One region of the Streptomyces sp. NPDC092296 genome, then DNA from elsewhere that is predicted to be linked to it. Evidence: riboswitches for the same ligand, from Rfam matches in the RefSeq annotation. Region 1 holds a riboswitch; each other region holds the start of a gene.

Region 1 (2,190 bases):
ACCTGGCCACCCGGCACGGCTGGGTCCAGTCGTACGGCACCCGCTATGTGCGGCCGCCGGTGCTGGCCGGGGACATCTCCCGCCCCGAGCCGATGACGGTCCGCTGGACCCGGTACGCCCAGTCGCTCACCGACCGCCCGGTCAAGGGCATGCTCACCGGCCCGGTCACCATGCTGGCCTGGTCCTTCGTCCGCGACGACCAGCCGCTCGGCGAGACCGCCCGGCAGGTCGCCCTCGCCCTGCGCGACGAGGTGGCCGACCTGGAGGCGGCCGGTACCGCCGTGATCCAGGTGGACGAGCCCGCGCTGCGCGAGACGCTGCCGCTGCGCGCGGCCGACCGGCCCGCGTATCTGGACTGGGCCACCGAGGCATTCCGCCTCACCACCGCAGGCGTCCGCCCGGCCACCCAGATCCACACCCATATGTGCTACGCGGAGTTCGGGGACATCCTCCAGGCCATCGACGACCTCGACGCCGATGTGATCTCCCTGGAGGCCGCCCGCTCCCACATGCAGGTCGCGGACGAGCTGGCCGCCGCCGGCTACCCGCGCGAGGTCGGCCCCGGGGTGTACGACATCCACTCGCCGCGCGTCCCGAGCGCCGAGGAGGCGGCCGCCCTGCTGCGCAGGGGGCTTGACGCCATCCCCGCCGAGCGGCTCTGGGTCAACCCCGACTGCGGTCTGAAGACCCGGGGCTGGCCGGAGGTCAGGGCCTCGCTGGAGAACCTGGTCACGGCCGCCCGCGAGGTGCGGGGCGGCCTGCCGGGAGCGGACTCCTGACCCAGGTTCCTGACCCGGCGGCGGCCGGGGCGCGGCTCACCTGCGGTGTTGCGCGCCCCGGCCGCCCGGTACGGGTACGACCGGTCTGATTGACGCACCGGAGCGGCGCCCCCTACGCTCCCTGAGTAGTGATGGCATGAGGAAGCTGGTGAGAATCCAGCACGGTCGCGCCACTGTGTGCCGGTCACCCACGGTGACCGGTGAAGTCAGACACTCCTCCATCACACCGCCCATTTGATCAAGGGACGCACGATCCCCGAAGGAGGGCTCTCCGTGAGCAGCAGTGTCTCCACGCCCCGTCCGGCCGCCACACCGGTCGTCCTGCCGGTCTCCAAGTCCGTACTCTGGCTTGCCGGTACCGCGCTGATCGCGCTGATCGCCTACTACTTCATCGGTGTCGACCAGGGCGCCGTCTCGGTGTTCGGCAACGACATGCATGTGCACGAGTTCGTCCACGACGCCCGGCACTTCCTCGGCTTCCCCTGCCACTGACCGGTTCGAAGAAGGCACGGACAACTCGACATGGAAAAGAAGCTCCTCCTGCGCGGCGTACTCGCCGGCGCAGTCGCGGGCCTGCTCGCCTTCGTCTTCGCGCGGATCTTCGCCGAACCGCAGATCACCAAGGCCATCGACTACGAGAGCGGCCGTGACGCCGCCCAGGCCGTCCTGGACAAGGCCACCGGCCTGACCACGGAGGCAGCGGACCCGGACCTGTTCAGCCGCACCATCCAGGCCGACGTCGGCATCGGCGTGGGCATGATCCTCTTCGGCATGGCCATGGGCGCCCTGTTCGCCGTGGCCTACGCCGTCTGCCTGGGCCGGGTCGGCGGGCTGCGGGCGCGGCCGCTGGCGCTGCTGGTGGCCGGGGCCGGGTTCCTCGCGCTCTACCTGGTGCCGTTCGTCAAGTACCCGGCCAACCCGCCCGCGATCGGCCACGAGGAGACCATCGGCGCCCGCAGCGGCCTCTACCTGCTGATGGTGGTGTTCTCGGTCGCCTTCTCGGTCGGCGCCGTCTGGCTCGGCAGGCGGCTCCAGCCGCGCTTCGGCAACTGGAACGCCACGCTGCTGGCCGCCGCCGCGTTCGTCGTCGCGATCGGGATCGTCATGCTGATCATGCCGTCGTTCGGCCACCTGGCGTTCAACAAGGAGCACTACGGCGACCACGCCACGGAGACGCCGCTGCCGCTGACCGACGACAAGGGCGCGATCGTCTTCCCGGGCTTCCCGGCGGATCTGCTCTTCTCGTTCCGGTTCTACTCCGTCGCCGCGCAGCTGCTGCTCTGGGCGGCCATCGGACTGGTCTTCGGCCCGCTGGCCGAGCGCCTGCTCCAGCCCCGGACCGCGACCGGCGCCCCCACCCGGGAGCCGGACCCGGTCGGCGCATGACCGCTTCCGGCCCTGACGGACCGGC
Region 2 (2,190 bases), on a different contig from region 1:
GGCTGGACGACGACGGAGCGGGCCGAGGTGGAGTCCACCACGATGACCCGTACATGCTTGGCGATCGGCGTGTCGGACCAGGCGGCGTACGCCTCCGTCCCGCCGCGCACCGGCAGCAGCACCTCACCCGGGCCGTCCGCCGGGATCGGCACGGTCACCCGGCCGATGGCTCCGACCGGGCTCTGCTCTGCGTCGTCTGCATCGCCCATGGGGTCTTTCTGCCCCGTGAGGCGGTGCCGCAGCACTGCGGAGGGACCGCCGTGTCCCGGCGGAGCGGGGAGGAGGGGGAGGGAGAGAATCGGTCTGCGTGCGGGGATGCCGCCCACGGTCATGGTGCGAACCCGTTCCCGGGGCGTGTGCACCGCCCGGCGTGTCTGCGCGTCGGGGACGCCGCCGGCGGTGGGCCGGCGTGCGGGACGCCCTCACTGGTACACGCTACTCCCGGCGGCCCGAATTGGCGGCGGCGAATCCGCTCGTGATTGCGGGCGGCTCTGGGGTTCGAGCGCGCCGGGCGCCCCGATTTATGTACCTTTTATTCGGTTATCGCAGCCCGGACAGCCGGAATACCGGAGATCCTGCCTTTCCCTACGCTCCGGCCGCCCCCGCAGCGGGGCGGAGGCCGGGCCGGGGCGGGGGCGCGGCGGCATCGGTGCAGGTGCGGTGCGGTGTACGCCACAGGGGGGCTTGTTGACTGGGGGCCGGGGGCGTGATGGGATTTCCGGGCCATACACGGCGGCATTGACGAGGAAGTCCGGTGCGAATCCGGCGCGGTCCCGCCACTGTCACCGGGGAGCACCCCCGACTCCACCAGCCCCGCTGCGGGAGTCGGCCACGGCCGCGAACGTGCGGTTGGAAGGCCCGGGGGTGCGCTGATCCGGGAGCCAGGAGACTCTGGCCGCCGTCACGTCGACCGGGGCGAGGACCCCGAGTGAGGACTTCCGCCATGCGCTCTCCGCATGCCGCGCCGCCGCGGCCTGCCGTCACCGGCCGACCCGTCACCGGCCGACCCGTCGGCCGCCACCCCGGCCCGTCCGCGTGAGCCGCCGCCTGGTCGGCGTCGGCATGGGTCCCGGCGACCCGGAGCTGGTCACGGTGAAGGGCGTACGGGTGCTGCGCGAGGCGCGGTCCGTGGTCGTCCCGGTGATGGACAGCGGCGAGGTCGGCCGCGCCGAGGCCACCGTGCTGCACCACACCGATCCGGGCAAGGTCGTCCGGGTGGTGTTCGCGCTGAACGAGCGGGAGGACCGCGCCCGCCGCGAGGCGGCCTGGGACGCCGCCGGGGAGCGGGTCGCGGCGCTGCTGCGCGAGGCGGGCGAGGACGGCACCGTGGCGTTCGCCACCATCGGCGACCCCAATGTGTACTCGACCTTCACCTATCTGGCCCAGACGGTGCGGCAGGCCGTCCCGGACACCGTGGTGGAGACCGTCCCCGGCATCACCGCCATGCAGGACCTGGCCGCGCGCAGCGGCACCGTGCTGGCGGAGGGCGTCGAGCCGCTCACCCTGGTGCCGGTAACCGCCGGCGCCGCCGTACTGCGGCAGGCGCTGGCCGGGCCGGGCACCGTGGTGGCGTACAAGTTCGGCCGGATCGCCGCCGAGGTCGCCGCCGCGCTGCGGGAGACCGACCGCACCGAGGGCGCGGTGTGGGGCTCCTCGCTGGGCCTGCCGGAGGAGTCGATCCGCCCGGCCGCCGAGCTGGACGGCGCCCCGCAGCCGTATCTGTCCACCCTGATCTGCCCCGCCCGGCGGGACTCCCGAGGGGGAAAGCTGTGACCGGTACGACCAGCGGCAAGGTGACCTTCGTCGGCGCCGGTCCCGGGGCGGCCGACCTGCTGACCTTCCGGGCCGCCCGAGCGATCGGCGCGGCCGACGTGGTGGTCTGGGCGGCCAGCCTGGTGCAGGCCGAGGTGCTGGAGCACGCCCGCCCGGGGGCCCGGGTGCTGGACTCCTCGCTGGTGCCGATGGAGGACGTCCTCGCGGTGTACGAGGAGGCCGCCCGCGACGGCCTCCAGGTGGCCCGCATCCACTCCGGGGACCCGTCGCTCTGGGGCGCGGTGCAGGAGCAGCTGGAGCGCTGCCGGGAGCTGGGCCTGGAGACCGAGATCGTGCCCGGCGTGTCGTCGTTCTCGGCGGTGGCGGCCATCGCGCAGCGGGAGCTGACCGTGCCCGAGGTGGCCCAGTCGGTGATCC
Region 3 (2,190 bases), on a different contig from region 1:
CCAGCGCGTCCAGCAGGCCGGTGGGGTGCTCCGCGAGGTGGGTGGCCAGGTTGATCGACCCCAGGTTGCAGACGGCCGTCTCCGAGTCGTCCGTCACCTCCAGGATCTCGGTGCACAGATTGGAGGAGTGCACCGTGCGGCCGGGCAACGCGGTCTGGTTGGCGGCCCGGTTGGAGGCGTCCTTGAAGGTCATCCAGCCGTTGCCGGTCTGCGCCAGGGTGCGCATCATCCGGGCGTACAGGGTGCGGGCGGGGATGGTCCGCACCGCCTTGCCGGCCTGCTCGGCCTTCAGGTACGCGGCGTCGAAGTCGGCGCCCCACAGGTCGACCAGCTCGGGCGTGTCGACCGGGGAGAACAGCGACCACTCGGCGTCGGCCTCGACCCGGCGCATGAACTCGTCCGGAATCCAGTGCGCCAGGTTGAGGTTGTGGGTGCGCCGCGCCTCCTCGCCGGTGCTGTCCCGCAGCTCCAGGAACTCCTCGATGTCGGCGTGCCAGGTCTCCAGGTAGACGCAGGCCGCGCCCTTGCGCCGGCCGCCCTGGTTCACGGCGGCGACCGAGGAGTCCAGGGTGCGCAGGAACGGCACGATGCCGTTGGACTTGCCGTTGGTGCCCCGGATCAGCGAGCCCCGGGAGCGGATGCGGCTGTACGAGAGGCCGATGCCGCCAGCGTGCTTGGAGAGCCGGGCGATCTGGGCGTAGCGGCTGTAGATCGAGTCCAGCTCGTCCAGCGGGGAGTCCAGCAGGTAGCAGGAGGACATCTGCGGATGCCGGGTGCCGGAGTTGAACAGGGTGGGGGAGGAGGGCAGGTAGTCCAGTCGGCTCATCAGCCGGTACAGCTCGGCGACCGCGTCCGTGGAGTCCTCGTTCGCCAGCCCGCAGGCGACCCGGAGCAGGAAGTGCTGCGGGGTCTCGATCACCCGGCGGGTGATCGGGTGGCGCAGCAGGTAGCGGGACTGCACGGTGCGCAGGCCGAAGTACTCGAAGCGGCCGTCGCCGTCCTGGTCGATCAGCGCGTCCAGCGCGTCGGCGTGCCGGGCCACGAAGTCGGCCGTGCTGTCACCGATCAGCCCCTCGCGGTGGCCGAGGGCGATGGAGGCGGTGAAGCACACCGCGCCCTCGTCGGCGGCCTCGTCCGCGATCTCCCGGGCCAGCAGCCGGGCCGCGAGCCGGGAGTACTGGGGGTCCTCCGCGATCAGCGCGGCGGCGGCCTCCACGGCGAGTCCGCGCAGCTCGGCGAAGTCGGACCCGGCGTGCCGGCCGCGCAGCGCGGCGGCGGCGACATGGCCGGGGTCGACCTGGGGCAGATCGGCGGCGCAGTCGGTGAGCACGCGCAGCAGCGCGGTACCGGGCTCGTCCCGATCCGGGACTGCCGAGGCGGCTTCTGCGGGGGCAGCGGTGGTCAAGGCGCTCTCTCTCCTCCGGCCTGAGGGGCACCGGGACCGCACGGGAGCAGGGAGCGCCGGCGCGCACCCGACGGCCGACGGCCGCCCTGGTTGCGCGCTGCGTCCCCGGCCCACCCGCGAGGCCCGGACGTACACCGCTCGACGGCGTGGTGAAGCGCGCCGGGCGGACCGTCGGCAGGTAGTCGGACTCGCGGGGCCAGGCCCGCTCACCGCTGCGGGGCAGTCCCGGATTCGCACCGGGTTCCCCTGCGTCGACAGCGGAAGTGAGCATACATCTAGTGGCGGGTGTGCGATGCACCACCACATGTAGTGGCGCGCGCCGGACGGGCTTCCCGGAGAGAGCGGCTGCGGAGGGTCACAGATCGGCCGCGTACACCCACAGGTCGACGCCCGGGAAGGGCGACCAGTCGCGCTCCGGGGCCCGCCGGAAGCCCACCCGCTCGTACAGCCGGTGGGCGGCGTGCATGCCCTGCTGGGTGGAGAACGCCATCCGGGGCAGCCCCTGCGCGCGGACCCGGTCCATGGCCGCCCGGACCAGCGCCTCGCCCACGCCCCGGCCCCGGGCGGCGGGGGAGACCGCCAGCATCCGCAGCTCGCCCTCGTCGGGCCGGGCGATGTCCGCCCAGGCGGAGCCGGGCAGGGCGAGCGTCACGGAGCCGAGCACGGCTGCCGGGGCGTCCCGGGGGCCGGCTGGGCGGTCGGCGGCTGGGCGGTCGGCGGCTGCCCGGTCGACGGCGACGAGGAGTTCCGCCTCGGCGGCCCGGGTGCGGGCGTCGCGGAGCAGG

Evidence for each region. A riboswitch is a leader RNA that binds a small molecule or an ion and turns the genes downstream of it on or off. The one in region 1 is predicted to bind cobalamin.
Region 2: linked by a shared signal. The riboswitch ahead of cobI (precorrin-2 C(20)-methyltransferase) and the one ahead of ACIQGZ_RS09175 (CbtB-domain containing protein) in region 1 are both predicted to bind cobalamin.
Region 3: linked by a shared signal. The riboswitch ahead of ACIQGZ_RS06300 (ribonucleoside-diphosphate reductase subunit alpha) and the one ahead of ACIQGZ_RS09175 (CbtB-domain containing protein) in region 1 are both predicted to bind cobalamin.

Annotation. Positions count from the first base shown of each region.
Region 1 is NZ_JBIVRB010000002.1:351,265-353,454, forward strand. It holds gene metE (5-methyltetrahydropteroyltriglutamate--homocysteine S-methyltransferase) at 1-779, shown strand, start outside; cobalamin riboswitch at 864-1,014, shown strand; gene ACIQGZ_RS09175 (CbtB-domain containing protein) at 1,053-1,271, shown strand; gene ACIQGZ_RS09180 (CbtA family protein) at 1,302-2,165, shown strand; gene ACIQGZ_RS09185 ((2Fe-2S)-binding protein) at 2,162-2,190, shown strand, end outside.
Region 2 is NZ_JBIVRB010000010.1:56,669-58,858, reverse strand. It holds gene ACIQGZ_RS20985 (hypothetical protein) at 1-209, opposite strand, end outside; cobalamin riboswitch at 739-892, shown strand; gene cobI (precorrin-2 C(20)-methyltransferase) at 1,036-1,773, shown strand; gene cobM (precorrin-4 C(11)-methyltransferase) at 1,770-2,190, shown strand, end outside.
Region 3 is NZ_JBIVRB010000001.1:1,355,200-1,357,389, forward strand. It holds gene ACIQGZ_RS06300 (ribonucleoside-diphosphate reductase subunit alpha) at 1-1,405, opposite strand, end outside; cobalamin riboswitch at 1,561-1,683, opposite strand; gene ACIQGZ_RS06305 (GNAT family N-acetyltransferase) at 1,761-2,190, opposite strand, start outside.